4 regions of the Streptomyces hazeniae genome follow, and region 1 is predicted to be linked to each of the others. Evidence: riboswitches for the same ligand, from Rfam matches in the RefSeq annotation. Region 1 holds a riboswitch; each other region holds the start of a gene.

Region 1 (7,580 bases):
ACGGCCTCCTCGAACAGCTGCCGCGACAGGTACAGCCGGGCCTCGGGCGAGTTGATGTGCTTGTAGAGGGTGAGCACCAGGTTGTTCGCCACGATGGAGTCGCCGGTGGCGAAGAACGCCACCAGGCGGCCGATCATGTGCTGTTCGCCGGGGGAGAGCTTGGCGAGGTCGGCGACGTCGGAGTGGAGGTCGACCTCCTCCACGGTCCAGGTGTTCTTGATCGCGTCCCGGTAGCGCTCGTAGAACTCCGGGTACCGCATCGGACGCAGGGTCAGTTCGAAGCCCGGGTCGAGCAGGTTCTTGTGCGTCTTGGGGGTGGTCACTGGCATGCCTCGCAGGACTCGGGGTTCTCCAGGGAGCAGGCGACGGCCTCGTCCGGCGCGGCGCTCTGCTGGGCGGGTACGGCGGCCTGAGCGGTGGCCGACCCGGCCGCCCGCGCGATCCGGGTGGCCGGCCGTGACCGCAGGTAGTACGTCGTCTTGATGCCGCGCTTCCAGGCGTAGGCGTACATCGAGCTGAGCTTCCCGATGGTCGGGGACGCCATGAACAGGTTCAGCGACTGGCTCTGGTCCAGGTACGGGGTGCGGGCGGCCGCCATGTCGATGAGCGCGCGCTGCGGGATCTCCCACGCCGTCCGGTACAGCTCGCGTACCTCCGCGGGCAGTCCCGGGAGGTCCTGCACGCTGCCGTTGGCGTCGCGCAGCGCCTCCCGGGTGGCGTCGTCCCAGCGGCCCAGCCGCTTCAGCTCCTCCACCAGGTAGCCGTTGACCTGGAGGAACTCCCCGCTCAGCGTCTCGCGCTTGAACAGGTTGGACACCTGCGGCTCGATGCATTCGTAAGCGCCGGCGATGGAGGCGATGGTCGCCGTGGGGGCGATGGCCAGCAGCAGCGAGTTCCGCATGCCGGTGGCGGCGATCCGGGTCCGCAGCGCCGACCAGCGCTCCGGCCAGGTCTGTTCGGCCTCCGGGTAGTGGTCCGGGTGGAGTACGCCGCGCGCGGTGCGGGTCGCCTCCCAGGCCGGGAGCGGGCCGTGCCGCTCGGCGAGGTCGGCCGACGCCTCGTAGGCGGCGAGCATGATGCGTTCCGAGATGCGGGTGGACAGCTGCTGCGCCGCGGGGGAGTCGAACGGCAGCCTCAGCCGGAAGAAGACGTCCTGGAGGCCCATCAGGCCCAGACCGACCGGACGCCAGCGTGCGTTGGAGCCGCCTGCCTGCTCGGTGGGGTAGTAGTTGACGTCGACCACGCGGTCCAGGAAGGTCACGGCGGTGCGCACGGTGGCGTCCAGGCGCTCCCAGTCCATCCCGCCGTCGTCACCGAGGTGGGCGGCGACGTTGACCGAGCCGAGGTTGCACACGGCGGTCTCGTCGTCGTCGGTCACCTCCAGGATCTCGGTGCACAGGTTGGAGGAGTGGACGACGCGGCCCGGCTCGGCGGTCTGGTTGGCCGTGCGGTTGGCGGCGTCCTTGAAGGTCATCCAGCCGTTGCCGGTCTGCGCGAGGGTGCGCATCATCCGCGCGTACAGCTGCCGGGCCGGAACGGACTTCACGGCCTTCCCGTCCGCCTCGGCGCGGCGGTAGGCGGCGTCGAAGTCGTCGCCCCACAGGTCCACCAGCTCGGGCACCTCGGCGGGGGAGAACAGCGACCAGTCTGCGTCGGCCTCGACGCGGCGCATGAACTCGTCCGGGATCCAGTGCGCGAGGTTGAGGTTGTGGGTGCGGCGGGCCTCCTCGCCGGTGTTGTCCCGCAGCTCCAGGAACTCCTCCAGGTCGGCGTGCCAGGTCTCCAGGTAGACGCAGGCGGCGCCCTTGCGCCGGCCGCCCTGGTTCACCGCGGCGACCGAGGCGTCCAGCGTGCGCAGGAACGGGACGATGCCGTTGGAGTGACCGTTCGTGCCGCGGATGAGCGAGCCGCGGGCACGGACGCGGGACCAGGACAGGCCGATGCCGCCGGCGTGCTTGGAGAGCCGGGCGACCTGGTGGTAGCGCTCGTAGATCGAGTCCAGTTCGTCCAGCGGCGAGTCCAGCAGGTAGCACGACGACATCTGCGGGTGCCGGGTGCCGGAGTTGAAGAGCGTCGGGGAGGACGGCAGGTAGGACAGCGAGCTGGTCAGCCGGTACAGCTCGGCGACCTCGTCGACGGCCCGCGCGCTGTCGTCCGCCGCCAGCCCGCAGGCGACGCGCAGGAGGAAGTGCTGCGGGGTCTCCACCACCCGGCGGGTCGTGGGGTGGCGCAGGAGGTAGCGGGAGTGCACCGTGCGCAGCCCGAAGTAGCCGAACCGGTCGTCGCTGCCGTCCGCCACGGCGGCGTCGACCAGGGCGTCCAGGCGTGCGGCGTGCGCGGTGACGAACGCGGCGGTGGAGTCCGCGATCAGACCTTCGCGGTGGCCGACGGCGACCGAGGCGGAGAACGAGGTCGCGCCCTGACCGGCGGCCTCCTCGCGCACGGCGCGGGTCAGCAGCCGGGCCGCCAGGCGCCCGTACTCCGGTTCGTCGCCGATGAGTCCGGCCGCCGCTTCGACGGCCAGCGACCGCAGGTCCGCGTGGGTCGATCCGGGGTGCCGTCCGCGCCGTACGGCCGCGGCGATCCGGGCGGCGTCGGTCGCGGGCAGGTCGGCGGTCAGCTCCGTCAACAGCCGCTCCAGCAGGGCGCTGTCGGCGTCCGGCCCGGAACGCGCCGGGTACGGCGACGGGACGGCTGCGGCCTCGGGTGCGATGGTCACGGTGACGTGCTCTCCCTCGCTCGGCGGGGGCCGGTGGGGAGGCGTGGCGGGGCGCAGACGGCGACCCGTTGCGGGCAGGCGCCACCTCGCGTCCGCCGGCCCATCCCACGGGGCCCGGACGTGTACGACGCCGTCGGCAGGTGCTCGGACTCGCGGCGTTCCGGGGCCCGTTCGACGCGTGGAGGCAGGGCACGGCACGCCGCACACCGTTGCGGGACAGTCCCGGATTCGCACCGGGTTCCCCTGCGGCGACAGCGAGGACGAGCATACATGTTGGGGTGCTCCGCGCGAGCACCCCAACATCTTGTGTCGCTGGTAGGGTTGCCGTGCCCGTCAGTCCTCGGCGTCGGCGAGCTCCAACGCGAAGGTCCACAGTGGCAGACCGGGGATCGGCTCCCAGTCGCGGGCGGGGGTGCGCACGAACCGCAGCCGCCCGTACAGGCGGTGAGCGGTCGTCATCTTCGACTCGGTGGAGAGCACCACGCGTTCCCGGCCGAGTGCCCGCGCACGCGCCAGGCATTCGCGCACCAGCGCCTCGCCCACGCCGCGCCCCCGCCCCGTCCGGTGCACGGCCAGCATGCGGAACTCGGCCTCGCCGGGCCGGGCGATGTTCGCGTACTCCCCGCCGTCCCCGACGAAGGTCACGGTGCCCAGCAGATCGCCGGTGCCCGCGTCCACGGCGACCAGGACCTGCGCGTGCCCGGCGCGGTGCGGCACGTTCCGCAGCACCTCCAGGTACGGGTCCCGCGCGCCGTGGGTGAGCAGCCCGTCCTCCAGGTACGCGTCGGCCGTCAGGTCTCCGACCTCGCCGTACTCCGCCTCGTGCGCCGCCCTGATCGTCACGTCCATGCCCCCAGCATGCAGCACCCCACCGGCGGCCGCCGGTGGGGTGCTCGGGTGGGTTCCGGGGATCAGGGAGCGGCGGTGGGAGCCGGCAGCTCCTCCTTGACGCCCCGGTCTCCGGCGTCCGCGCGGTAGTCGGAGGGCGTGGTCTCGTCCCGCCCGTCCGGGACCTTGGCGGCCCGCAGGATCACCGTCAGGACGACCGTGACCACGGCGTTCAGCACGAAGGCGGTGAGGCCGATGTAACCGATCTCACCGATCATCGGGATCTCCGCCGTGCTGCCGCCGAAGTGATCCTGCTTCGGGCTGGACACGTTGTACGCCGCGATGGTGCCGTACACCATGCCGACCGCCCAGCCGGCGAGCAGCGCCCACCGGTGGAACCAGCGCGTGAACAGGCCGCCGACCAGGGACGGGAAGGTCTGCGCGATCCAGATGCCGCCCAGCAGCTGGAAGTTGAGCGCCGCCGTCTTGTCCAGGGTGAGGACGAAGACCAGGGCGCCGACCTTCACCAGGAGCGAGGTGACCTTGGAGACCTTGGTCTCCTGCTCCGGGGTGGCGTTCGGCTTGAGGAAGTCGCGGTAGACGTTCCGGGTGAACAGGTTCGCCGCGGCGATCGACATGATGGCCGCCGGGACCAGGGCGCCGATGCCGATGGCGGCAAACGCGACGCCCGCGAACCAGGCCGGGAACATGTTCTCGAACAGCTGCGGCACCACCAGCTGCGGGTTGTCCAGCGAGATTCCGGCCGCGATGCCCATGAAGCCGAGCAGTGCCAGCAGGCCCAGCATCAGCGAGTACAGGGGCAGGATGGTGGTGTTGCGGCGGATCACCTCGCGGCTGCGGCTGGACAGCGTCGCGGTGATCGCGTGCGGGTACATGAACAGCGCCAGCGCGGAGCCGAGTGCCAGCGTCGCGTACGCCCAGTGGCCCTCGGGCCCGGTGACCAGTGCTCCGCCGGTCTCGGAGAGCTTCTCGCCCGCGCTGGAGAAGATGTCGTCGAAGCCGCCGAGCTTGATCGGGATGTAGATGATCGCGACGGCGATCACGATGTAGATCAGCGAGTCCTTGACGAACGCGATCAGGGCCGGGGCCCGCAGTCCCGAGGAGTAGGTGTAGGCCGCGAGCACGCCGAAGGCGATGAGCAGCGGCAGGTCCTTGATGAACCAGTGCGTCGACGCGCCGCCGCCGATGCCCATCACGTCCAGCACCGCCTGGATGCCGACGAGCTGCAGCGCGATGTAGGGCATGGTGGCGAGGATGCCGGTCAGCGCCACGGCCAGGGACAGGCCGCGCGAGCCGAAGCGGCCCTTCACGAAGTCCGAGGTCGTCACGTAGCCGTGCCGGTGGGACACCGACCACAGACGCGGCAGGAAGAGGAAGATCAGCGGGTAGACGAGGATCGTGTACGGCACCGCGAAGAAGCCCACCGCGCCGGCCGAGTAGATCAGCGCGGGCACGGCCACGAAGGTGTACGCGGTGTAGAGGTCGCCGCCGAGCAGGAACCAGGTGATCCAGGTGCCGAAGCTCCGGCCGCCCAGGCCCCATTCGTCCAGGTTGTCGGCATGGGCCGCCTTCCGCCAGCGGGCGGCGAGGAAGCCCATGACCGTCACCAGCGCGAAGAAGAAGACGAAGACCACGAGCGCCACGACGTTGATGTCCTCGTTCATGCGCGCTCACCCCCCTCGGCGGCCGCGCGGGCGTCGCGGCGGGCGGCGTTGTCCCGCCGCACCAGCACGTAGGCGATCACCGTGAGCAGGGTGGCCAGGGGCACCCACAGCATCTGGTACCAGTAGAAGAACGGGATGCCGATGAAGGTGGGCTCCACCGAGTCGTAGCTGCCGACCCAGAGCATCGCGACGAACGGAATGAACAGGCAGACGGCGGCCAGCGCGCGCGCGGGGGTGACGGTGGGGATCGTCCCCGTGCTCGTGGGTGGTGGCATGGGTGGTGCTCCCGTCCAAGTACTGAAGTGATCTCCTGATCGGTGCGCAGGAATCTAGTCAGCGGGAGCGGCCCCCGTCACCCCCCTTCCGCATAACGGACCGGACAACCCGCAGGTCGTCCGGTACGCGTCGTGGCTGGTCGGAGGCGCGCGGTGATGGCTGTTCGTCCGGGGCGGGGGCGTGGTGAAGGTCAGCGGACGGGGCGGTGGAGGTTGGCGACGAACTTGTAGCGGTCGCCGCGGTAGACCGACCGCACCCACTCCACGGGCTCCCCGTCGGTGTCCTTGGAGTGCCGGGAGAGCATCAGCATCGGCAGCCCCACGTCGGTGGCGAGCAGGCCCGCCTCGCGGGGGGTGGCGAGCGAGGTCTCGATGGTCTCCTCGGCCTCCGCGAGGTGGACGTCGTAGACCTCTGCGAGCGCGGTGTAGAGCGAGGAGTACTTCACCAGGCTGCGCCGCAGGGCGGGGAAGCGCTTCTGCGACAGGTGGGTGGTCTCGATGGCCATCGGCTCGCCGCTGGCCAGCCGCAGGCGCTCGATGCGGAGCACCCGTCCGCCGGCCGGGATGTCCAGCAGTCCGGCGAGCCGGTCGTCGGCGGTGACGTAGCCGATGTCCAGCAGTTGCGAGGTGGGTTCGAGGCCCTGGGCACGCATGTCCTCGGTGTACGAGGTGAGTTGGAGGGCCTGCGAGACCTTGGGCTTGGCGACGAAGGTGCCCTTGCCCTGGATGCGCTCCAGCCGGCCTTCGACGACGAGTTCCTGGAGGGCCTGGCGCACGGTGGTGCGCGAGGTGTCGAACTCCCCGGCCAGCGTGCGCTCCGGGGGAACGGGCGTGCCGGGGGGCAGGGTCTCGGTCATCTCGAGCAGGTGGCGCTTGAGTCGGTAGTACTTCGGCACCCGCGCGGTGCGCGTGCTTCCGTTCCCGTTCCCGCCGTTTCCGTTCTTCGCGGCGTTCGTCACCGGCTCCTCCGTCTTCGTTGCGGTTCACATCGTGGCACGGGCCCGGCCCGGTGGGACGTACCAGGCCAGGTGTCGTTCCGGTAACGGAACGGTCGGCGGGTCCGCGGACCGTTGACACCCCTATAGGTCTAGGCCAAGCTGCGGGCACTGGTCTACACCATTGCGTACACCATCGAGGAGGACGGCGTGAGGCGCAAGCTCATAGCGGCGGTGGGGGCCGCTGCACTGGTGGCCGGCGCCACCGCCTGCGGCACCGAGGGCGGCAGCGCGGGGGACGGCGGCAAGAAGACCCTGACCGTGTGGGTCATGGACGGATCGGCGCCCGAGCCGTGGTCCAAGGAGCTGAACAAGGCGTTCGAGGCCGAACACAAGGGCGTCGAGGTCGAGATGAAGGTCCAGCAGTGGAACGGCATCCAGGAGCGGATCACCACCGCGCTCTCCGAGGACTCGCCGCCGGACGTGCTGGAACTGGGCAACACCCAGACCGCCGGATACGCGGTCACCGGCGGCCTCGCCGACCTCACCCCGATGAAGGGCGAACTGGGCTACGACCAGTGGAACGAGGGCATGCTGAGCTCCGCCGAACTCGACGGCAAGCTCTTCGCCGCTCCCTGGTACGCCGCCAACCGCGCGGTCATCTACGACAAGAGCGTCTACGAGGAGGCGGGCGTCAAGCCGCCGGAGACGCGTGAGGAGTGGCTCGCCGGCCTGGAGAAGATCGGCGAGAAGACCGACAAGCAGCCTCTCTACCTGCCCGGCCAGAGCTGGTACGTCTTCGCCGGTTTCCTCTGGGACGAGGGCGGCAACCTCGCCGTGGAGAAGGGCGGCGACACGTGGGAGGGCGCCCTCGCGAGCGACGAGGCGGCGGCCGCCATGGACTTCTACAAGGAGCTCCAGTCCCACTCCACCGCCCCCAAGGACGCGGACGAGGCCACCCCGCAGCAGTCCACCGACGTCGTGCCCAAGGGGGACGTGGCGTCCTGGATCGGGCTCGGCTGGGAGGCCGGCGGCGCCGTCGCCGCCATCGAGGAGGCGGGCGACGAGGCCGACTTCGGCTACTTCCCGATCCCCGGCAAGACCGCCGACCAGCCCGGTCACGTCTTCTTCGGCGGCT
Region 2 (7,580 bases), on a different contig from region 1:
CGCACCGGCCACCAGAACGTGTGCCCCGTCCAGTCGCACGGCCGTCCTCCCTCCCGCTCACAGGGCCAGGACCAGCCTGGCGATGAAGAACCCCGCCACGAGCAGGCAGAAGACCGCGATCACGACGAGCGGAGCCGCCGCCCAGCCGCGTGTCGGGTTGTAGGTCTCGCGCGGCCCGGTGTCGAGCGTGCCGCCCTCGGCGGGCGGCGTGTCGCCCTGCCGCATCTCACCCCCGGGCGACAGGCCGGGCGTGTTCTCCGGGTCCGGGTCGGCGCTCTCCGACCCGTCGCTGTGGCTCACCGCTTCGCCTGCCCTGCCACCGCACACCTCTCCCGGCTCGTCCACGCACCCGGCGGAACGCCGCGCTCCGCCGCCTCGTCCCAGTCGACCACCCCTCACGTGCGTCCGCACGGCGGTCCGGTGCGGGCCGGCGGCGGCCCGGTCCGCCGGTCGGGTGCAACGCGCCGCCCCGACGGGCAGGTCACGCCCGGACCGGCGGGCCGTCCGTCCAGCCTGGGGCGCATGGTCCCGCCGCACCGCGCCCGCCCCGCCGCCGTGGCACGCCCGTCGGCGCTCCCCCGTGGACCCGGCCGTTCACCCGGCCGTTCACCCGGCCGTTCACCCGGCCGTTCACCCGGTCGGGTGGGGGCCGCGGTGCCCTGACCCGTCCTCGGGGAACAGGCGTCCAGGCCGTGGACGGAGCGCGACGACGACGAGAAGGGCGAGGTGCCGTGGCTGCCGGACGCAGGGCGAGAACCAGGGCGGCGCAGCGGGCGGATCGCCTCGAGGGGGCCGTGACCGCGCTCGACAGCAGGCTGCCGGTCACCGAGGGCGGCGGACTGCTGCGGAAGGCCTTCCCCGAGCACTGGTCGTTCCTGCTGGGCGAACTCGCCCTCTACAGCTTCGGCGTCCTCCTGCTCACCGGCGTGTACCTGACGCTGTTCTTCGAGCCCAGCCTGGAGGAGGTGGTCTACGACGGGTCCTACGCACCGCTGCAAGGCGTGCGGATGACGGTCGCCTACTCCTCCACCCTCGACATCAGCTTCGACGTGCGCGGCGGACTGCTGATCCGCCAGACCCACCACTGGGCGGCGCTCGTCTTCGTCGCCGCGATCGGCGCCCACATGCTGCGCGTCTTCTTCACCGGCGCCTTCCGGCGGCCGCGCGAGGTGAACTGGATCATCGGGCTCACGCTGTTCGTTCTGGCGATCTTCGAGGGGTTCGCCGGCTACTCCCTGCCCGACGACCTGCTCTCCGGAACCGGACTGCGGGTCGCCCAGGGGATCGCGCTGTCCCTTCCCGTCGTCGGCACCTACGTCGCGCTGTTCCTGTTCGGCGGCCAGTATCCCGGCGAGGAGATCACCCAGCGCCTCTACAGCGTCCACATCCTGCTGGTGCCCGGCCTGCTGCTGGCGCTGATCACCGTCCACCTGATCCTGGTCTTCTACCTCAAGCACACGCAGTGGGCGACCCGCGGCCACACGAACCGCAACGCCGTGGGCATCCCGATGTTCCCCCAGTTCGCGGTGCGTTCGGCCTCGCTGTTCCTGCTGGTCTCCGGCGTGCTGGTGGCGATGGGGGCGCTCGCCCAGGTCAACCCGATCTGGGTGTACGGCCCCAACGTGCCCTCCCAGGTGAGCAACGGCTCCCAGCCCGACTGGTACATCGGCTTCCTCATCGGCGGTCTGCGCCTGATGCCGCCCTGGGAGACCAACCTGGCCGGGCACACCGTGTCCTGGAACGTCTTCATTCCCGGCCTCGTCCTGCCCGGACTGCTGTTCACCCTGCTGTACGCCTGGCCGTTCCTCGAACGCTGGCTGACCGGCGACCGCGGCGAGCACCACCTGTGCGACCGGCCGCGCCACCAGCCCACCCGCACCGGGCTCGGCGTCGCCGGTTTCACCTTCTACGCCGTCCTCCTCGTCGCCGGCGGGGACGACATCCTCGCCTACGTCTTCGGCACCTCCGTGAACACGATGCGCCAGGTCGAACGCGTCGCCCTGATCGTGGCGCCGGTGCTCGCCTTCCTGGTCACCAAACGGCTCTGCACCGCACTGCAGGACCGGGAACGCGACCTGCTGACCGACGGGATCGAGGGCGGCGGCGTCAGCCAGACCGTCGAGGGCGGCTTCACGTCCCGCCACCTGCCCGTGCCGGCCGACCGCATGTACCGCATCCTCGTCCGGTCCGGCACGGCCCCGCTGACCCCCGGAACCCTGCACACCGCCCCCGGCCGTCCGCCGCGCCGGGTCCGGGCCCGCGCGGCGCTGAGCCGCTGGTTCCACGGCGGACAGGCCGAGCCCCCCGTCACCGAGGGCCGCCGCAAGGAGATCGAACGCGCGGCCGCCGGGCCGTCCGACCGCCCCACGGACCAGGACACCTGACCCCGTCGCCGCACCGGGCGGCGTGCCGAGTCCCGGCACGCCGCCCGGCCCCGGAGCCGTGCGGACCGGTCAGGACGAGGACAGCTCCCCGCGGACCGTGCGAGCGGCGGACACGAGGCTCTCCAGGGAGGCCCGGGTCTCCGGCCAGCCGCGGGTCTTCAGGCCGCAGTCCGGGTTGACCCACAGCCGTTCGGCCGGGATCGCCTCGAGGCCCTTGCGCAGCAGCGAGGCGGCCTCCTCGGCGGAGGGGACGCGGGGCGAGTGGATGTCGTAGACCCCCGGTCCCGCCTCGCGCGGGTAGCCGTGCGAGGCCAGTTCACGGGCGACCTGCATGTGGGAGCGGGCGGCCTCCAGGCTGATGACGTCGGCGTCGAGGTCGTCGATGGCCTGGACGATGTCGCCGAACTCCGCGTAGCACATGTGCGTGTGGATCTGGGTGTCCGGCCGCACGCCGCTCGTGGTGAGCCGGAACGCCTCCGTGGCCCACGCCAGGTACGCCTCCCGGTCGCCGGTGCGCAGCGGCAGGGTCTCCCGCAGCGCGGGCTCGTCGACCTGGATGACGGCGCTGCCGGAGGCCTCCAGGTCGCGCACCTCGTCGCGCAGTGCGAGGGCCACCTGCCGGGCGGTGTCGGCGCGCGGCTGGTCGTCGCGGACGAACGACCAGGCGAGCATGGTGACGGGGCCGGTGAGCATGCCCTTGACGGGACGGCCGGTGAGCGACTGGGCGTACTCCGTCCAGCGCACCGTCATCGGCGCGGGGCGGGAGATGTCCCCGGCGAGGATCGGCGGCCGGACGTAGCGGGTGCCGTAGGACTGCACCCAGCCGTGCTGCGTGGCGAGGTAGCCCGTCAGCTGTTCGGCGAAGTACTGCACCATGTCGTTGCGTTCGGCCTCGCCGTGCACCAGGACGTCCAGGCCCGCCTTCTCCTGGAAGGTGACGACCTCCTGAATCTCGGCCCGGACGCGGTCCTCGTAGCCGGCGGTGTCGAGGCGACCGGCGCGCAGGTCGGCGCGGGCGGCGCGCAGCGCGCCGGTCTGCGGGAAGGACCCGATGGTGGTGACGGGCAGCAGCGGCAGGCCGAGCCGGGTGCGCTGGGCCGCCGCGCGGTCGGGATACGCGTGCGAGCGGCGGGAGTCGGCCTCGGTGACGGCCGCGGTGCGGACCCGGACGGCCGGATCGCGGGTGAGCGCCGAGCCGGCGCGGGAGGCCAGGTCGGCGCGGTTCGCCGCGAGTTCCGTGGCGATCGTGTCGGTGCCGTCGGCCAGGCCCCTGGCGAGCGTGACGACCTCCGCGGTCTTCTGCCGCGCGAAGGCCAGCCAGCGCAGGATCTGCGGGTCGATGTCCCGTTCCGGAGCCGTGTCCAGCGGCACGTGCAGCAGGGAGCAGGAGGGGGCGACGTCGACCCGGTCCGCGAAGCCGAGCAGGGTCCCGAGGGTGGTCAGCGACTTCCCCAGGTCGTTCACCCAGATGTTGCGGCCGTCCACGACACCGGCGACCAGCCGCTTGCCGGGGAGCCCGCCCACTTCGGCGAGCGCGTCGAGGTTGCCGGCGCCGGCGCCGGTGAAGTCCAGCGCCAGGCCCTCCACGGGCGCCTTCGCGAGCACCGGCAGGGCCTCGCCGAGACGGTCGAAGTAGCTCGCGACGAGCAGCTGGGGACGGTCCGCGAGGCCGCCGAGCTCACGGTAGGCGCGTGCGGCCGCGTTCAGCTCGGCCGGGGTGCGGTCCTGGACGAGCGCGGGCTCGTCGAGCTGCACCCACGCGGCACCGGCCGCCCGCAGGTCGGCCAGGACCTCCGCGTACACGGGCAGCAGCCGGTCGAGGAGGGTCAGCGGGTCGAAGTCCGCGGCGACGCCGGGGGCCGGCTTGGCCAGCAGCAGGTAGGTCACGGGGCCGACGAGGACCGGACGTGCGCTCAGGCCCAGGGCCAGCGCTTCCTTCAGCTCGGCGACCTGCTTGCCGGAGCCCGCGGCGAAGGCGGTGTCCGGGCCCAGCTCGGGGACCAGGTAGTGGTAGTTGGTGTCGAACCACTTGGTCATCTCCAGCGGCGCGACGTCCTGCGTGCCGCGCGCCATGGCGAAGTAGCCGTCGAGGGCGCCGGCGGCGACGGCCTCACGGTGCCGCTCGGGGACGGCGCCGACCATGACGCTGGTGTCCAGCACGTGGTCGTAGAGGGAGAAGTCTCCCGTCGGCACCTCCTGGATGCCGGCTGCGGCCAGCTGCCGCCAGTTGGCGGCGCGCAGTTCGGCGGCCGTGCCACGGAGGGCGTCCGCGGTGACGCGGCCCTTCCAGTAGCCTTCGACGGCCTTCTTGAGTTCACGGTTCGGACCCTGGCGCGGGTAGCCGTACACGGTGGCCCGTGCTGCCGCGGCTGCGGACTTCGATGTCACGGAGTTCTCCTTCGCGAGACGTCCCTGTAAGTCCCGGAGGGGACGAGGGTGCGAAGGTGACGGACCGGACGGAGACGACCCCGCGCGGCACGGCGCGGTCGTCCGCCTGGTGTGTACGCCGACCCGCCCTCGAGGTCACCGGGATGTCCGTGCGCGGTTCGGCCGCGCACGGGCAGTGGCAGGTCTTCGGACTCGCGGGCACGTCCCGTCAGGACACCTACAGGCCGTCGCTTCCCGGGCCCGTTGCCGGGCCCAGTGCGTGTGACGGCGGTCGTTCCCGCTCACCGCTGCGGGGCAGTCCCGGATTCCCACCGGGTTCCCTCTTGCGACGCGTCCCGCCTGGCGGACGGGGGCGAACCAGCTGCTTCTGCCGAGCCTACGCGCCCACCGCGCCGGCCGCCGATCACGTCCACGATGTGGAGGGTGACGTGGGACACGCGCCGACGGGCAGGACCCGTGCCGGCCGAGCGCACGACGGCGCGCCCCGCCGCCGTCCGCGTCGGGCCCGGGACCCCTCGTGACCCCTCGGCTACGCCACGACCTGCGGATTCCCAAAGGGTGGGAAGACGGTTGTCGGTCCGTGACACCTGTTGCAGGGTCTGGCGCATGTTCGACCCGGAAGACCTCGACGCCGACCTCTCCGTGACCGGCCACGTGGTGACCTCCCAGCGGGAGTTCCCCCGCGGCGAGGTCCGGGTGCGCGACGGACGCGTCCTGGCCGTGCGCGGGACGCCGAGCGACGCGCCCGCCGCCGAGCGCGTCGACGCGGGCGGGGCGTACGTCCTGCCGGGCGTCGTCGACCCGCACGTGCACTGCCTCAGCCACGCGGGGGAGGGCATCGAGGCCGCGACCCGCTCCGCGGCCGCGGGCGGCGTCACGACGCTGCTGGAGATGCCGTTCGACGAGGCCGGGCCGGTCTGGTCGGTGGACGCCTTCCGCGACAAGCGGGCGGCGGTGCTGCGCGAGGCGCACGTCGACGTCGGGATGTACGCGACCGTCGAGCCCGGCGGGCAGGGCATCGCCGAGATCCCGAAGCTCGCGGCCGAGGGCGCGGCCTGCTTCAAGCTGTCCACCTTCCAGACCGATCCCCGGCGCTTCCCCCGGACTCCGGACGGGGAGATGCTCGACGCGTTCGCCGAGATCGCCCGGACCGGGCTCCGGGTCTGCGTCCACGCCGAGAACGACGAGATCGTGCAGCGGAACCTGGCGCGGCTGCGGGCGTCCGGCGCCTCGGGGCCGCTGCAGCACGGCCTCTCCCGGCCGCCGGTCGCCGAGACGGCCGCCGTGGCGGCCGTGCTCGAGTTCGCCCGTGCCTCCGGCGTGCACCTGCACTTCTGCCACGTCAGCACACCGCACGCCGTCGACCTGGTGCAGTGGCACCGACGCACGGGCACCTCGGTCACCACCGAGGTCTGCCCGCACTATCTGACCCTGACCGAGCAGGACATGGTCCGCGGCGGCGCCCGGCTGAAGTACAACCCGCCGCTGCGCACCCCGGCGGAGACCGACGGGCTCTGGCACCGGCTCCGCAGCGGCGCGCTCGACATGGTGGCCTCGGACCACGCCCCGTGGCCGCTCGCCCTCAAGCAGCGCGACCACGTCCTCGACAACGCCTCCGGCGGGCCGGGCGTGGAGACGCTGTTGCCGCTGGTGGCCGGCGCGGCCCTGCACGAGCGCCGGATGACGCCCCGTGAGCTGGTGCGCTGCCTCTCCACCCGGGCGGCACACGCTTTCGGCCTCGGGGACCGCAAGGGCGACCTGCGGCCCGGGCTGGACGGCGACCTGGTGATCCTCGACCCGGACGCGGAGTGGACGGTGGACGGCTCCCGGCTGCGGTCGCACGCGGGCTGGAGTCCCTTCGACGGCATGCGGATCCGCGGCAGGGTGCGGTGCACCGTCTCCCGCGGCGAGGTGATCTGGGACGGCGACTCCGTGCGCTCCGCGGCGGGACGTGGACGCTTCCTCGCCCCGGCGCCCTTCCCCGCGCCACCGGAAGAGGACGGCTGATGCCCGGCGCACCGCGTTCCTCCTCGTTCGCGAGAGGGCTGAACGTCCTCGCCGCCGTCGTCGACGGCGGGCCGCAACGCGCCGACGAGGTGGCCGCGCGCACCGGGCTCTCCACCAGCTCCGTCTACCGGTTCGTCCGCAGGCTCGTCGACGACGGATTCCTGGAGGCCGACGGCCACGGAACGTACCGCGTCGGCCCGCGGCTGTCCCGTCTCCAGGACGGCCCGGGCACCGGCCAGACCCTCCGCTCCCTGGCCCTCCCATTCCTGCGCGACCTGGTGTCCGAGACCTCCGAGACCGTGCTGCTCACGGTGCCCGCCGGCCTCTCGGCGCTGGTCGTGGAGAGCCTCGACTCCCCGCACTCCATGCGCCTGTCCTTCGCGCCCGGGACACTGCGGCCACTCCACGCCGGAGCCTCCGCGAAGGCCCTGCTCGCCTTCGCGCCGCAGGACGTGATCGACCGCGTGCTCGGCGGGCGCCTGGAACGGTTCACCCCCGGTACGCCGGCCAAGGCCACGCTGCGCACGCAGCTGGCCCGGATCCGCGAGCAGGGCTACGTCGTCAGCCGCGGCGAGGTCGACCCGCATGCCGTGGCCATCGGCGTACCCGTCCTGCCGCGGGGACGGCTGGCCTGCGCCCTGAGCATCGCCGGGCCGGAGCACCGCTTCGACGGGAACCGCGCGCACACCGAGGTCCGGGCCCTCACCGCCGCCGCCCGCGCCCTCGCGTCCCGGATCGAGGACTCGGCCCGGACGCTCCCCGCCCCTCCGTACAGCACCACCTGAAAGGCCCCTTCATGTC
Region 3 (7,580 bases), on a different contig from region 1:
AGGGCGAGGACGTTGGTGAGCGCCCGGCCGGTGTCCCAGCCCACCGTCGAGGTGAAGAAGGTGAAGAGGGCGAACCGGTGCAGGTTCTCCAGCACCGGCGCGCCCGGCACGAACGACAGGTCCGTGCCCGGTCCCAGGGAGAAGGGCCAGAACCACATGTTCATCAGGAAGCCGAACACGTAGGCCACCACGGCCCCGTAGGCGGCCAGCATGGCGATCTCGGCCCGCCCGGTGACGCGGCGCGGCAGCAGCCCGGCGCCCAGCCCGATCCAGCCGGACGCGAACATCTGGAACGGCAGCCACGGCCCCACGCCCGCGGTCAGCAGGGCGGAGGCGAACAGCGAGGTGGAGCCCAGCACGAAGCCGAAGCCCGGTCCGAAGACACGGCCCGCCAGCACCAGCAGGAAGAACACCGTCTCGATGCCGGCCGTCCCCGCGCCCAGCGGGCGGAGCCCGGCGTTGAGCGCGGACAGCACGCCGAGCATCGCGAGCGCCTTGGGATCGATGCCGCCCGAGGACATCTCCGCCAGCACGACGGCCAGCAGCACCGGCAGGATCAGCACGAAGAACAGCGGCGCGTCCGTGCTGTGGGCCACCATCTCCGGCTGCGGGGGCACGAACAACGGCCAGCAGAACATGGCCAGTCCGGCGACGCTCGCCAGCGTCAGCACCAGGCCGCTGCGCAGCCCGAACGGCACCACCCGGTGGGCGCCGCCCCGCTTGCCCGCACCGCCCCGCAGGCCCGCACCGCCGCGTGTGCCCGCGGCCGTCCGCCGGGCGGCGGGCGCCCCGCTCACGCGGGCTCCCCGGCGGCGGCACCGGCCAGCGCGCGGTCGACCTGCTCGACCGTCAGCCAGCGTCCCGGCGCCAGCACCTTGGCGACCTGCGGCGCGAAGGCGGGGGAGGAGACGACGATGTCGGCGGTGGCGCCGTCGGCGACGACCTCGCCCTCCGCCATCACCGTCACCCGGTCCGCCGCCCGTGCCACGAACTCCACGTCGTGGGTGGCGACCACCACCGCGCGTCCCTCGGCGGCCAGCCGCCGTACCAGCAGTGCGAACGCCTCCTTCGCGTGGTAGTCCAGGCCGCGCGTCGGCTCGTCGAGCAGGACGACACCCGGCGCCGAGGTGAGCTGCACGGCCAGCACGAGCGCGAGCTGCTGGCCCTCGGAGAGGTCACGCGGGTGACGGTCGGCGGGCACGCCCGGCGCGAGCGCGTCCAGCAGCCCGCGGCAGGTGCCCGGCGCGGCGCCGGACTCGGCGTCCGCCTGGGCGCACTCCTGCTCCACCCGCTCCAGGTACAGCAGGTCGCTCGCCGTCTGCGGCACCAGACCGACCAGCCCCCGCGCCACGCGTGCGGGCACGTCGCCCGGATCGCGCCCCTGCACGGACACCGTGCCGGAGCGGCGCGAGCCGGAGCCCTGCAACGCCCACAGCAGCGACGACTTGCCCGACCCGTTGCGGCCCATGAGCGCCGTCACGTGCCCGGACTCCAGCACCACGTCGACGTCGCGCACGGCGACGGTGTCGCCGTAGGTGACGCGGACCCGGCGGGCGGTGAGCGCCGCCTCCCCGCCGGTGGCGGGCGGTTCGTCCGGGGCGGCGTCGCCGAGCCGGTCGCGCAGGGCGCGGGCCGCCCGCCGGGCGTCGCGCACGGACAGCGGCAGCGGGTCCCAGCCCGCCAGCCGCCCGAGGCGGACCACCGGAGGGGCCACGTCGCAGTCCCGCATCAGGGCGGCCGGAGAGCCCTCCCGGACGCGCCCGTCGTCGCCGACGTGCACCAGCCGGTCGGCGTACTGCAGCACGCGTTCCATCCGGTGTTCGGCCACCAGCACCGTGGTCCCGAGGTCGTGCACCAGCCGGGTGACGGCGGCCAGCACCTCCTCCGCGGCGGTCGGGTCGAGTGCGGACGTCGGCTCGTCCAGCACCAGGACCCGCGGGTGTGCGGTGAGCACCGAGCCGATCGCGACGCGCTGCTGCTGCCCGCCCGACAGGGTGCGCAGCGCACGGTGCCGCAGGTCCGCGATGCCCAGCAGGTCGAGAGTCTCCTCCACCCGCTTCCGCATCACCTTCGGCTCGATGGCCAACTGCTCCATCGTGTAAGCCAGTTCCTCCTCCACGGTGTCGGTGACGAAACCGCTGAGGGGGTCCTGCCCCACCCGGCCGACCACGTGGGCGAGTTCCTGCGGGGGCAGCGTGTGGGTGGCCAGCCCGTCGACGGACACCTCGCCCTGCAGGTGGCCGCCGGTGAAGTGCGGCACCAGCCCGTTGACCGCGCCGAGCAGCGTCGACTTGCCCACACCGGTACGTCCCGCCACGAGGCACAACTCGCCCTCGTCCACGGTCAGCTCCACGTCCCGCAGCGCGGGACGCGCGCAGCCGTCGTAGGTGAAGGTGACCCGGTCGAAGCGGATCATGCGGCGGCTCCCTTCGTGAGGCCGGCGGGCGGACGCGGAGTCAGGAAGGCCGGCAGCACGCCGATCAGGACGGCTGCCGCCGGCAGCAGCGCCACCTGCGGCCAGGCGATCGGGTCCAGTGACGGTTGCAGCGTCGCCGCGTCCGTGCGGGAGGCGACGTACATCACCGCCGCCGAGGCGAGCCCCGACGCGGCGACGAGCAGTTCCGCGGCGCGCCACCGGTCCGGCCGGTACCGGCTCCGGCGCACCCGGCGCCCGCCGAGGAAGAAGCCCGTCACGGCCACACCGAGAGCGGCGACGAGCAGCGGAGCGCCCAGGTACGACGGGGAGCCGCCGCCCAACGCCCCGTACAGGCCGACGCAGACGCCCAGCAGGCCGACCAGCACCAGACCGCCGGTGAGCAGCCGGGCCCGCCCGTCCAGCCGTCCGGTGCGGCCGTAGCCGTGCGACGCCATCGCCGCCGCGAGCGTCAGCGACCGGTTCATCGCGTCCTCCAGGACGGGGATGATCAGGCCGCGCAGGGCACGCCGGCCGCGCCCCGCCCCACCGCGGAGGCGGCGCGCCCGGTGCACCCGCTGGACGCTCTCCACCAGCTGGGGGGCCACGGTCAGGGTCACCACGACGGACGTCCCGACCTCGTACAGGGCGCCCGGCAGGGCCTTGAGCATGCGCTTGGGGTTGGCGAGGGCGTTGGCGGCGCCCACGCACACCACCATCGCCGCCAGCCGCATCCCGTCGTAGAAGCCGCCGAGCAGCTCCTCCGCGGCGACCGGGCCGAGCAGGCGGATGCCGCGCGCCAGTTCGGGCAGCGGGATCTCGGGCAGCACGAACAGCACCACGTCGCCCTGGCCTCCGCCGAAGACGATCCGGAACACCACCCGCATCAGGACGATGAACGCGCCCAGCGCGAGGTAGAGGCGGAACGCGAGCGCCCAGGGGGCGTCGCTGCGCCGCTGCACGACGACCAGGCCCGCCACCGACAGCAGCAGCCCGAGCAGCACGGGGTTGCCGGTCCGGCTCGCGGCGGCCGCGAGGCCCAGCGCCCACAGCCACCAGCAGCCCGGGTGCAGCGTCCGGGGCAGCGCGCCCGCCGCCCGGCGTACGGCGGGGGAGCCGGACGGCGGTGCGAGGGCGGTGGTTCTGCCTCCTGCGGAGTCCTTCACGTCCGGCTAGTCCCCGTGCCCGGTGCGACGGCGGCGCCAGGCGAGGACCGCGGCGCCGACGGCCAGGGCGGCGGCCGCCGCGGCGGTCAGCGCGGTCCCGGCGGACAGGGAGGAGCCGGACGCCGCCTGGTCGGGCCGGTCCTCGCCGCCGCTCCAGTCCGCGGCCTCGGTCGGGCTCGGAGCGGCCCCGGGAGCGGCCGACTCGTCGTCGGCGGAGGCGGTGGGGTCGGGGCTCTTCTTCCCGTCCCGCTTCTCGCCGTCGCGGTCCTTCCCGTCCGGCTTGCCGTCCTCGTCCCGGCCGCCTGGGCGGTCCGACGCCGGCCCGTCTCCGTTCCCCGGACGGTCGGCACCGGTGTCGCCGGACGACGCGCCGCCGCCCGGGCCCGTGCCGCCGGTCCCGCCGGAGGAGCCGCCCGAGGACGATCCGCCGCTCGACGACGACCCGCCGGACGAGGACCCACCGGACGACGAACCGCCGGAGCTCTGCCCGCCGTTGGACGCGGACGGCCGGCGCGGGGCGACGCGCGGCGCGGGCGCGGAGTCCATGTCGCGCCCCTTGGAGAAGGACCAGCCCTCGAAGCTGCCCTCCGGCGGATTGCGGTAGGTCGCCCCGTACTGGCTGTAGGTCCACGCGCCGCCGTTCGGCGCGTGCCAGTAGGACCAGTACGCCGAGGCCGGCGGGGTGTCGATGCAGGGTTCGGTCTCCGCCGTGGGCTTGCCCTCCAGCCGGCAGATGAACGACTCGCCCCAGCGGTTGGTGCCGGTCACCTGGATGCCCGCCGCCTTCAGCGCCGCGAGTCCGGTCTCCTGACTGCCCACGGCGCACCGGACGAGGGTCTGTCCGCCGAGTTCGCGGAAGTCGACGATCACGGTGACCCCGTTGCCGTCGGGGCAGAAGCCGGGACGGCCGCGGGAGGTGTCGACCGCGGCGGCCGTCTCCGGCGTGCCGAGGCCGGTCAGCACGCCGCAGGCCGCCACCAGGACGGCGGTGATCCACGGGCGTAGTACTCGGCTCATCGTCGGTGCCCCTCCCCCTGAGGTGGGCACCGGCCCCCGGCACGTACGCGCCCCCGACGCGCCGATCGTGCTTCAGGCGGCGTTCAGGGGCGGGGAAACCGAGGGGTCGGGCTCCACGCTGCAGACCATGACAGTGCAAAGCGGTGCACGTGCGCGCGGGCGGTCCGGCTCACGGCGGGCGGTGCCGCCGTTCACGGTTGCAGGTCAGCGCCGGATTCCCACCGGCTTCTCCGTCGCGTACGCGTTCAGTTGTCGTCCTTGCGGACAGTGGGCAAGTGTACGGACGCTCCGGGGCGTTGACCAGAACGCCCGCTGTGAGCCCGCACTCACTCGCCCCCGGCGGTGTCCGCCCCGGGCAGCGGCGGCACCGGGCGCGGCCGTCCGTCCGCGTCGACCGCGACGAACGTGAGCTGCGCGGTGGCCACTTCGGTGACCGGCCCGGGAGAGTTCCACCGCTCCGCGGTGACCCGGACCGCGATGTTCATCGAGGTCCGGCCGACGCCCTCCAGTCCGGCGTGCACGGTGAGCAGGTCGCCCGCGCGCACGGGGGCGAGGAACCGCATCCGGTCGACGGAGACCGTCACCGCCGGCGGCCCGCCGTGCCTGCCGGCGGCGGCCGCCGCCGCGTCGTCGATGAGTTTCATCACCACGCCGCCGTGGATGGTGCCGTAGAGGTTGGTGTCGTGCTCGCTCATGATGTGCGCGAGCGTGACGGCGGACCGGGACGCGCGGGATGCCGCGTGGTCCGCCGGGTCGGTGCGGAAGACGGTGGGCTGGTGCGCCACAGAACTCTCCTTCGCGAGTCGCTGTCCGGCCGGGACGAGGAGGGCGTCGGGAAGCGGCGCGGTCGCGGTCCGCGCGCGACGGCACGGCCGGAGTCCGGCACCGGCCTTCCCTCGAGGCCTCCGGGCACCGTGGGCGGGTGTCGCACACGGGCGACCGGCAGGTCTTCGGACTCGCGGGCGCGTCCCGTCAGGACACCTACAGGCCGTCGCTTCCCGGGCCCGTTCGCCGGACCCAGTGCGTGTGACGGCGGTCGTTCCCGCTCACCGCTGCGGGGCAGTCCCGGATTCCCACCGGGTTCCCTCTTGCGACGCCTCTCCTGGACAGGAGGGGCGAACCGGTTGCATGCTCAACATAACCGCGTCGATCCGGAAAGCGGAAACCCGCGGCCCCGGGAGCCACCGTCCGTTTAGGTGAGGCTAGCCTTATCTGCGTGAAAGCTGGTGAAGAGACCCCCGAGGCCCCGTCCGTCCGCGGTCACGCGCTGTCGGCCGCGGACGTGACCGTCGCCTACGACGCCGTCGACGTCGTGCACGACGCGTCGGTCGCTCTGCCCCTCGGCGAGGTGACCGTCCTGGTCGGCCCGAACGGCAGCGGGAAGTCGACGCTGCTGCGGACCCTCGCCCGCCTGCAGCGGCCCCGGCAGGGCACACTCGCCATCGACGCCGACACCGACGGCTTCGCCCTGAGTCCCCGCGAGTTCTCCCGGCAGGTGGCCCTGCTCACCCAGGGCCGCGCCGCGCCCAGCGGCCTGTCGGTACGGGACGTCGTGGAGTTCGGCCGCTACCCGTACCGGGGGCGCTGGGGCAGGGCCGACCCGCGCGGCCGGGCGGCCGTGGACCGGGCCCTCCGGCTGACCGGCGTCGAGGAACTCGCCGAACGCGGCGCCGAACACCTCTCCGGAGGACAGCTCCAGCGCGTCTGGCTCGCCGGCTGCCTCGCCCAGGAAACCGGCGTCCTCCTGCTCGACGAACCGACCACCTACCTCGACCTGCGCTACCAGGTCGAACTCCTCGACCTCATCCGCGACCTCGCGGACGTCCACGACATCGCCGTCGGCGTCGTCCTGCACGACCTCGACCAGGCCGCCGCGGTCGCCGACCGGATCGTGCTGCTCCACGAGGGACGGATCATCGCGGACGGACCCCCCGAGGACGTCCTGACCCCCGAACGCCTCACGGAGACCTACGGCATCCGCGTCGAGGTCACCGCCGACCCCCTGACCGGCCACCTGCGCACCCGTGCCGTCGGCCGCCACCACACCCGGAACGAAAGGCTCACCACACCCTCATGAGACGCCTCCTCCTCGCCGCGGCGGCGGCCACCGCCGCCCTCACCCTGACCGCCTGCGGCACCACCGAGCCCGCCGCCGACGACGCGCAGAAGTCCGGCGACTCCCTCGTCCTCACCGACGCCCAGGGCAAGAAGGTCACCCTCGACGGACCCGCCGAACGCGTCGTCGGCACCGAGTGGAACGTCGTCGAGCACCTCGTCTCCCTGGGTGTCGACCCGGTCGGCGTCGCCGACGTCGAGGGCTACAACACCTGGGACACCGTCGTCCCGCTGGAGAACGACCCCAAGGACATCGGTGTCCGCGGCGAGCCCAGCATGGACGGCATCGCCTCGCTCAAGCCCGACCTCATCGTCGCCACCACCGACCTCCAGCCGTCCGCGGTCAAGCAGCTGCGCGAGGTCGCGCCCGTCCTGACGGTGCGCTCCGCCGACGCCTCCGGCCAGATCGACCGGATGACCCGGAACCTCGACCTCATCGCCGAGGCCACCGGCACCACCGACAAGGCCGACACGCTCAAGGCCGACTTCGAGGCGAAGATCGCCGAGGGGAAGAAGGCGCTGGACGAGGCCGGACTCGGCGGTGCGTCCTTCGCCTTCGCCGACGGCTACGTGACCTCCAACCAGGTCTCCGTCCGGCCGTTCACCTCCCGCTCCCTCATCGGCGAGGTCAACGAGAAGGTCGGCCTGGAGAACGCCTGGAAGATGAAGGGCGACGAGGCCTACGGACTCGGGGCCACCGACGTCGAAGGGCTCACCAAGCTCGGCGACGACGTGCACTTCGCCCACATCGGCAGCGACGGCGACGAGGCCAGCACGCCCTTCACCGACGAACTCGCCGACAACGCCGTCTGGAAGTCCCTGCCGTTCGTGAAGGCCGGCAACGTGCACCGGCTGCCCGACGGCATCTG
Region 4 (7,580 bases), on a different contig from region 1:
GGCGGCGCACGTAGTCGTACAGGATGTCGTCGAAGCCGAGTTCGGCGGCCTCCACGGCGAGGTCCATGTTGTACTCGCGGACCTCCTCGTTCGCGAAGTTGGTGAACGACAGCTTCCCGTAGTGCCCGCCGCCCCCGTACGGGGCGCCGTTCGCGTCCTGCACCACGCGCTCGCGGGCACCGGACTTCCAGGACGCCCTGGCCAGGATCGGGTCGCGGAAGGCGACGATGCGGCCCACCACGCGCACGTCCCGCTCGTGGAGTTCGCGGAGGGCCTTCTTCGCGTCGTAGTAGCCCTTGGCGGCTCCGATCTTCCGCGCCAGCGGGACCTGCGAGTCGTAGCCGATCTCGCCGTCCTCGTCCTTGATGTCGAGCTGGACGGCGTTGATCCGCCCCTCCTCGGCCATCTTCAGGATGGGATCGCGCAGGGCCTTCGACGTCCAGCCGATGGCCGTGATGTGCACGGCCCGGGTGTCGGGGTAGGGCACGAGAACCGTGGCGTTCTCGGCCGTCTCGTTGCCGCCCTCGTCGACCGCACGGACCTCGACCTCGGGGGCGGGTTCGGCCAGGCGGTGGGAGAACGCGCCGTCGTCGCCGACCTTCACCTCCGCCCCGCCGACGGTGACCGTCCGCGCGCCCTCGACGTGTCCGCGGATGGTCGCGGGCGCGCGCAGCGACTCGGCCTGCGCCTTCTCGATGGTCAGGCGCGGCGCGGTGGTGTCGACGGTGAAGGAGCGCCGGGTGGTCTGCGTGAGGCCGAGGTTCCCGTCGGCGGCGACGGTCAGTTCGTGCGCGCCGTCGTCCAGCCCGGGCGTCTCGACGAGGAGGCGGTCGCCGTCCCGACGGGTCTTCGCGGGCTCGCCGTCGAGGGAGACGGTGAGGCCGTCCAGCGACGTGCCGCCCTGCGCGACCAGTTCCAGGCGGCCGTTCTTCGTCTCCGCGCCGTTCAGCACACCGCCGTTCTCCAGACCCGCCACGCGTATCTGGGGCGGGACGGACCGGAACGCGAAGGCGGCCAGGCCCGCGCAGCCGACCACCACCAGCATGACGGCGAGGATCGCGAGACGTCTGCGGCCGAGGACCTGGACGAAGCTCCTGCGCCTTCCCGCTCCGGGTGGACTGGTCTGCACGCGCGATCACCTGCCGTTCGAGGGGACATGTCTGACGTGACGTCAGCCTGAACAGGGCTGCCGCCTCGGACGATTCGACCGCTCGACTCCCGGCAACAATGCCACTGTCGTCTCTTCATACTTCCCTGGCGCGGCAGGAGGCCAATCATGGTTCGTCCACTCCGGCTCGGCGCGGCGGCAGCCGCGGCCGCGCTCCTGACCCTCGCGGGATGCGCCGGGAACACCGCACCGGACGAGCCGGAGGACCGGAAAGCGGAACGCGCGCCAGGTGCGGCGGACACGGCCGGCGGCGAACGGGACAGCCCGTCGCCGTCCCCCTCCGCGCCCGACCCGGCCGCCGTCGACGCCGACGAACTCGGCGCCGTACCGGTGCTGATGTACCACCAGATCGTCGACGATCCGCAGAGCGTCTACGACCGCACCCCCGAGGACTTCCGCGCCGAACTGGAACGCCTCGCCCGCGAGGACTACGTCCCGGTCACGGCCCGCGCACTGACCGGCGGCCGCATCGACATCCCCGCGGGCACCCACCCCGTCGTCCTCACCTTCGACGACTCCACCGTCAGCCAGCTCGCGCTCGACGCCTCCGGGAAGCCGAAGCCGGACACCGCCGTCGCCGTCCTCCACGACGTCGCGGCGAAGCACCCGGACTTCCGCCCGGTCGCGACCTTCTTCGTCAACGGCGACCCGTTCGCCGAACCCGGCGGGCAGCGCACGCTGGGCTGGCTGCACGACCACGGCTTCGAGATCGGCAACCACACCCTGCGGCACACCACCCTCGGCACGGTCTCCGGCTCCGAGGTCCAGCGCGCCGTCGCCCGCAACCAGAAGGCCATCACCGACGCCCTCCCGGACGACGTCACCGTGGACTCCCTCGCCCTGCCCAACGGCTCGATGCCCTCCGACGCCGGGCTCGCCGTCGAGGGCTCCTCCGGCGACACCGACTACCGGCACGCCGGGGTCTACCTGGTCGGCGCCAACCCCGCGCCGTCCCCCTTCTCCTCGGACTTCGACCCGGCGGCGATCCCCCGCATCCGCTCCCAGGGCCCGGACGGCCCCGACGCGAACTTCGCCTCCGCCTCCTGGCTCGACAAGCTCGCGGACGGCACCGTCGCCCGCTACACCTCCGACGGCGACCCGGACCGCGTCTCCTTCCCCGCCGACCGCGAGCCCTCCCTCGCCGCCCCCTTCGAGAACCGCGCCCAGCCGTACTGACCGTGCGGGCTTCCCCGCTCGACCACGAGACGGACACCGGCCCAAGACTGCGCACCTACGCCGCAGCGGGCGTCCCCGTGTACGTGCTCCTCAACCGCGAGGACGGGCACGCCTACGCGTACACGGAACCGGTCGTCACGGCGGGTGGCTCGACCCGCAGCCACTCCACGGCGGTCACCTCCGTCGAATTCGGCGGCAAGCTGAACCTCCCTGCCCCCTACCCGCCCCTGGACACGGGCTTCCTCGCTCCCCGACTGAACGCCCCGCTCCCACGGAGTGCCCCCGGCGCGCAGCCGGGGTGTGGAACGATGCCCGGCGACAAGGCGACGGCGGAACGAGGAAGCCGGTGCGAATCCGGCGCGGTCCCGCCACTGTGATCGGCGAGCGGATCCCGGACAGGCCACTGCCCCCGGCGGGGCGGGAAGGCCGGGACGAGCAGCGACCCGAGAGCCAGGAGACTCCCCGCGGTCGCCCCTCGACGAACCGGGGCGGACTTCCCCGGAGGGGAGCGTGGGCAGCATGCCCGGGAGGTCGTCCGAACAGGTGCCGTGCCGCGTCACGGTGTGCCGGGACTGCTGCTGCGGCAGCCACAAAATCACCGGCGTGGACCACGCCGAACAGCTCGCGCGGCTGCGGCAGGAGGCGCCCGTGCGGGTGTCCGAGTGCCTGGACGTGTGCGACCAGGCGAACGTGGTCGTGGTGCAGCCGTCGGCCGAGGGGCGCGCCGCGGGCGGACGTCCCGTCTGGCTGGCGCTGGTCAACAGCGCCGAGGCGACCGAGGACGTCGCCGCCTGGCTCCGGGCCGGCGGCCCGGGGGTCGCTCCCCCGCCCGCCGTTCTCGACCTGCACACCTTCACCCCACCGCGCCGTGCCACGGAACCCGGGTCGGCGGCGGCCCCGCTGCCCGGCGACGCACGCTGAGGTGAGGATCCGGCGGAGACGTATGCGGTGACAACGGGCCGTAGGTGATCTTTCCGCGCGTCCCTCGCTCGGCCGCTGCCTACACTGGTCGGCGCGCCACGCAGGGTACGGAACGGGGAGACGCATGACGACGCACGGGGGCGGATTCTCGGCGAGCGCCGCATCCATCGACGGCAGTTCACACCTGCTCCTCGAGGTCGCGGGACTCCTCCACGCCGGACGGATGGACGGCGAGAACGCCACGATGTGCCGGGTGCCGCGGTCGCATCCCGAGGTGGCGGAGTCCGTGCACCGGTTCGCGACGTTCGCCCGCGACCAGTACGCCGACGCCGTCCTGCTGCTGGCCGCCCTCGCGACGAAGCTCGAGGCGACGGGCCACGCCTACGCCCGCGCGGACGAGGACTCCCAGCGGGCCCTGGACGGCATCCTGCAGTCCGGGCGGCTCGTCGACCCCGAGGACAGGTGACCGCGATGGCCCACCGAGCCGACGTCGCGTTCCTCGCCGACGCCAACCCGGCGCTCATCGAGCGCAACGCCGACGAGTTCGCGCGGCTGCACCGGCTCGCCGACTCGACGGACGACGCCTTCCTCAAGGCCGGCCGCGTCGACTGGGTCAGCACGTCGCAGCAGCACTACGTGAAGCGCCTGGACGAGGCGAAGCAGCTCGTGGACGGCCTGTCGGCCGGTTTCCGCAAGGCCTGGCAGGCGCTGGCCGACTACGCCGAGGCCGTGACGACGGCGCAACGCCACTTCGACGACGGCGAGTTCTCCGAACGGAAGCTGGCCGAGGTCGTCGCACGGGAGTCGACCCTGCTCACGCGTCTGACCGGTGCGCAGAGCCCGATGCGGGAGTGGGAGGATCTGCGCGACTCCTCCGGCCTGCTGGACCGGATCGGTGAGATCGGCGTCGACGTCGACGCGATCCGGGAGGACGCCGAACGCCACTACCGGCAGGCGAACGACGCCTACGAGGACGCGCAGCGCGTCGAGTCGGAGGCGCGGAGCCGCTGCCTCGCCGAGCTGCGGACGGCGTACGCCTCGCTCCCCGAGTTCCGCGGCGGCTCCGGCGACTCCGCGGAGATCCTGGGCAGTCTCGGCCTTCTCCGGGAGGAGACGCGGCAGGCCGCGGACGACCCCCACGCGCAGCTTCCCGGCACCGGCGTCAAGACCGACGCGATCCCGTCCCTCAGCGACGCGCGCGTCGTGAACGAGAAGCTGGAGCGCATCCGGTCACTGGCGGCGGAACACCCCGACGCGAAGGGCATCAGCTACCTCCTGCCCTCGGACTCGGAGGAGACCCTCCGGGCCTACGTCGACGCCAACAGCGCGCTGATCAGGGCCGCCGCCCACCACTCCGGGCTGCCGCCCGAGATGGTCGCGGGCATCGCGTGGCAGGAGGTCGGGGGCGCGCCGGCGGTGGTGGACGACGTGGCCGACGAGGTGCGGCAGCTCGTGCCCGGCACCGGGGAGGCCGACCAGACGTCGATGGGGCCGCTCGCCGTGCAGGTCCGGCGCGGCGCCGAGGTCCTCGGCTACGACCCGCACCACCTCACCGACGACCAGCGGGCGCGGGTCGAGGACGCGATCAAGGACCCGGCGCAGAACGTCTTCATCGCCTCCGAGTACCTGGCGCAGATGAAGGCGGAGAGCGGCTTCGCGGACGTGCCGGCCGAGCAGATGACACGTGCGCAGATGCAGGAGCTCGCCGCGCGGTACAACGGCGGGCCGTACTGGCGGAGCGACGACGCCCAGGCCTACGCGCGCCGCTTCGACGCCCGGCTGGACGAGGCGACGGCGCCGCTCCGCTGACCGGCGCCGGGGGCTCGGCAGCCGCCGGGACGGTCCCGTCAGGCCGTACGGCCGACGGACCGGCGGTGGATCTCGTGGAGTTCGTCGGCACACCTCCGGTCAGCAGCAGCCGGAGGCTCCCGGCAGCGTGCGCTTGTTGCGGGAGGCGGCGTTGCGAGCCGCGAGGTCGGCGTCCGCGGGGTAGCCGACCTCCTCGAGGGTGAGGCCGTGCGGGCGGACGACGTGGACGGCGGAGTCGCGGACGCCCGCCGCGAGGACCTTGCCGGGCCACTCGGAGGGCCGGTGACCGTCGCCGACGAACAGCATCGCGCCGACCAGCGACCGGACCATGTTGTGGCAGAACGCGTCCGCCAGGACGGTCGCTTCCAGGACGCCGTCGGGCTGCCGGACCCAGTGCAGCCGCCGGAGGGTGCGGATGGTGGTGGCGCCCTCGCGCTTCTTGCAGTAGGCGGCGAAGTCGTGTTCGCCGAGCAGCGCGTCGGCGGCGGCGTTCATCGCGTCGAGGTCCAGGGGCCAGTTGTGCCAGAGCACGTGGCCGCGGCGCAGCGGGTCGACGCCCCCGGGATGGTCGCAGACGCGGTACGCGTAGCGCCGCCAGATGGCGGAGAAGCGCGCGTCGAAGTGGGGCGGCGCCTCGGCGACCCGGTGCACGCGGACGTCCATGGGCAGCCGTCCGGCGAGGCGGCGCAGCAGTTGGCCGCCCTGCTCGGCCCACAGGTCCGCGGGAAGGTCGACGTGGGCGACCTGGCCGCGGGCGTGGACGCCCGCGTCGGTGCGGCCGGCGACGGTGAGCGGCGGTGCGGCGTCCAGGCGCAGCACGACACGCAGCGCGTCCTCGATCTCCTGCTGGACGGTGCGCTGCCCGCCCTTCTGGCGGGCCCAGCCGGAGAAGTCCTTGCCGTCGTAGCTCAGGTCGAGCCGTACCCGGACGAGGCCGGGCTCCACGTCGTCACTCACGCACCCGATCCTCTCACCACGCCCCGGCGCGCGTGACGGCCCTCCGCGCCCGTTCCTTACTCGGGGGTAGGCATCGTCGGGAGTTCTTGCTATACAGGTCGTCAACAAGCCAGGGCCGGATCACGACGACGCGCATCAGGGAGCCCAGCATGGCAGGCAGCACCGTTCGGCCGGAGAACGGAGCCGACGCACGGCCCCGCGAGGACCACCTCGCGCAGCGGCTGCTCGACTCCTCCGCCCGGCTCTCCTACGACCCGGCCACCGAGGTCGACTGGGAGACGCCCCTCGACGAGGACTTCCACGGCGCCAGCCCCGAGTGGAGCACGCTCTACGGGACGCCGTACTGGAACGAGCTGACCGAGGCGCAACGCAAGGAGCTGACCCGGCAGGAGGCCGCGTCGGTGGCCAGCACCGGCATATGGTTCGAGATGATCCTCCAGCAGATGGTGCTCCGGGACATCTACGCCAAGGACCCGACGGACGAGACGGTGCAGTGGGCGCTCACCGAGATCGCCGACGAGTGCCGCCACTCCCTCATGTTCGCCCGCGGCGCGAAGAAGCTGCGCGCTCCCGCCTACCGCCCGCACCGCGTCGCCGTCGAACTCGGCCGCGCCTTCAAGACCGTCGCCTTCGGCGAGGCCGCGTACGCCGCGATCCTCGTCGCCGAAGAGGTCCTCGACGTGATGCAGCGCGACTGGATGCGCGACGAACGGGTCGTGCCGTTCGTGCGCACCATCAACAACATCCACGTCGTCGAGGAGTCCCGGCACATGAAGTTCGCCCGGGACGAGACCCGTCGGCACCTCGCGCGCGCCGGCCGCACCCGCCGCACGATCCACGCCTTCGTCATCGCGGTCGCCGCGTACGTGATCGTCACCAGCATGGTGCACCCCGAGGTCTACGCGAACGCCGGCCTCGACGAGGAGCGGGCGGTCCGCGAGGCGAAGACCAACGAGCACCACAAGGCGATGATGCGCTCCAGCTGCTCGGGCCTGATGGAGTTCCTCTCCTCCTGCGGTCTGCTCACCAAGCCGGCGCTGGTCTTCTACCGGCGCGCCCACCTGATCTGAGCGGACCCCATGGCCTACGCGATCACCCAGACCTGCTGCAACGACGCCGCCTGCGTGGCCGTCTGCCCGGTGAACTGCATCCGCCCGACGCTGCAGGAACGGGCCTTCGGCAGCACCGAGATGCTGCACATCGACCCGCGGACCTGCATCGACTGCGGTGCCTGCGCGGACGCCTGCCCGGTGGAGGCGGTCTTCCCCGTGGACCGGCTGCCTCCGGCGCAGCAGGAGTACGCCGACCTCAACGCCGCGTACTTCGCGGACGCCGCCTCCCCCGGCGGGACGGCCGACCACGGCCCCGTCTTCCACGCCTGGGGCCGGCCGACGTTCGACCGCACGCTGCCGTCCGACTTCGGGCCGCTGCGGGTGGCCGTGGTCGGCACCGGGCCGGCGGGCATGTACGCCGCCGAGGACCTGCTGCTGCACACGCCGGCCGAGGTCACGCTGATCGACCGGCTGCCCACGGCCGGCGGCCTCGTGCG

The links. Region 1 has a riboswitch for cobalamin ahead of RM572_RS04730 (ribonucleoside-diphosphate reductase subunit alpha). Riboswitches for the same ligand answer to the same signal wherever they lie in the genome.
Region 2: linked by a shared signal. The riboswitch ahead of metE (5-methyltetrahydropteroyltriglutamate--homocysteine S-methyltransferase) and the one ahead of RM572_RS04730 (ribonucleoside-diphosphate reductase subunit alpha) in region 1 are both predicted to bind cobalamin.
Region 3: linked by a shared signal. The riboswitch ahead of RM572_RS05355 (acyl-CoA thioesterase) and the one ahead of RM572_RS04730 (ribonucleoside-diphosphate reductase subunit alpha) in region 1 are both predicted to bind cobalamin.
Region 4: linked by a shared signal. The riboswitch ahead of RM572_RS24795 ((2Fe-2S) ferredoxin domain-containing protein) and the one ahead of RM572_RS04730 (ribonucleoside-diphosphate reductase subunit alpha) in region 1 are both predicted to bind cobalamin.

Annotation. Positions count from the first base shown of each region.
Region 1 covers NZ_JAVREQ010000002.1:213,943-221,522, forward strand. The annotation lists gene RM572_RS04725 (ribonucleotide-diphosphate reductase subunit beta) at 1-260, opposite strand, end outside; gene RM572_RS04730 (ribonucleoside-diphosphate reductase subunit alpha) at 320-2,719, opposite strand; cobalamin riboswitch at 2,838-2,987, opposite strand; gene RM572_RS04735 (GNAT family N-acetyltransferase) at 3,053-3,568, opposite strand; gene mctP (monocarboxylate uptake permease MctP) at 3,631-5,232, opposite strand; gene RM572_RS04745 (DUF3311 domain-containing protein) at 5,229-5,507, opposite strand; gene RM572_RS04750 (GntR family transcriptional regulator) at 5,699-6,466, opposite strand; gene RM572_RS04755 (extracellular solute-binding protein) at 6,653-7,580, shown strand, end outside.
Region 2 covers NZ_JAVREQ010000003.1:20,473-28,052, reverse strand. The annotation lists gene RM572_RS05335 (SDR family NAD(P)-dependent oxidoreductase) at 1-39, opposite strand, end outside; gene RM572_RS05330 (DUF6480 family protein) at 58-300, opposite strand; gene qcrB (cytochrome bc1 complex cytochrome b subunit) at 795-2,384, shown strand; gene metE (5-methyltetrahydropteroyltriglutamate--homocysteine S-methyltransferase) at 2,454-4,772, opposite strand; cobalamin riboswitch at 4,953-5,094, opposite strand; gene RM572_RS05315 (dihydroorotase) at 5,379-6,779, shown strand; gene RM572_RS05310 (IclR family transcriptional regulator) at 6,779-7,564, shown strand; gene RM572_RS05305 (M20 family metallo-hydrolase) at 7,576-7,580, shown strand, end outside.
Region 3 covers NZ_JAVREQ010000003.1:30,906-38,485, reverse strand. The annotation lists gene RM572_RS05375 (ECF transporter S component) at 1-797, opposite strand, end outside; gene RM572_RS05370 (ABC transporter ATP-binding protein) at 794-2,416, opposite strand; gene RM572_RS05365 (CbiQ family ECF transporter T component) at 2,413-3,579, opposite strand; gene RM572_RS05360 (hypothetical protein) at 3,586-4,596, opposite strand; gene RM572_RS05355 (acyl-CoA thioesterase) at 4,923-5,381, opposite strand; cobalamin riboswitch at 5,521-5,736, opposite strand; gene RM572_RS05350 (ABC transporter ATP-binding protein) at 5,813-6,673, shown strand; gene RM572_RS05345 (iron-siderophore ABC transporter substrate-binding protein) at 6,670-7,580, shown strand, end outside.
Region 4 covers NZ_JAVREQ010000029.1:7,269-14,848, forward strand. The annotation lists gene RM572_RS24780 (putative glycoside hydrolase) at 1-1,129, opposite strand, end outside; gene RM572_RS24785 (polysaccharide deacetylase family protein) at 1,277-2,344, shown strand; gene RM572_RS24790 (hypothetical protein) at 2,347-2,721, shown strand; cobalamin riboswitch at 2,682-2,804, shown strand; gene RM572_RS24795 ((2Fe-2S) ferredoxin domain-containing protein) at 2,864-3,265, shown strand; gene RM572_RS24800 (hypothetical protein) at 3,390-3,731, shown strand; gene RM572_RS24805 (hypothetical protein) at 3,737-5,074, shown strand; gene truA (tRNA pseudouridine(38-40) synthase TruA) at 5,174-6,031, opposite strand; gene RM572_RS24815 (AurF N-oxygenase family protein) at 6,181-7,101, shown strand; partial or broken gene RM572_RS24820 (FAD-dependent oxidoreductase) at 7,111-7,580, shown strand, end outside.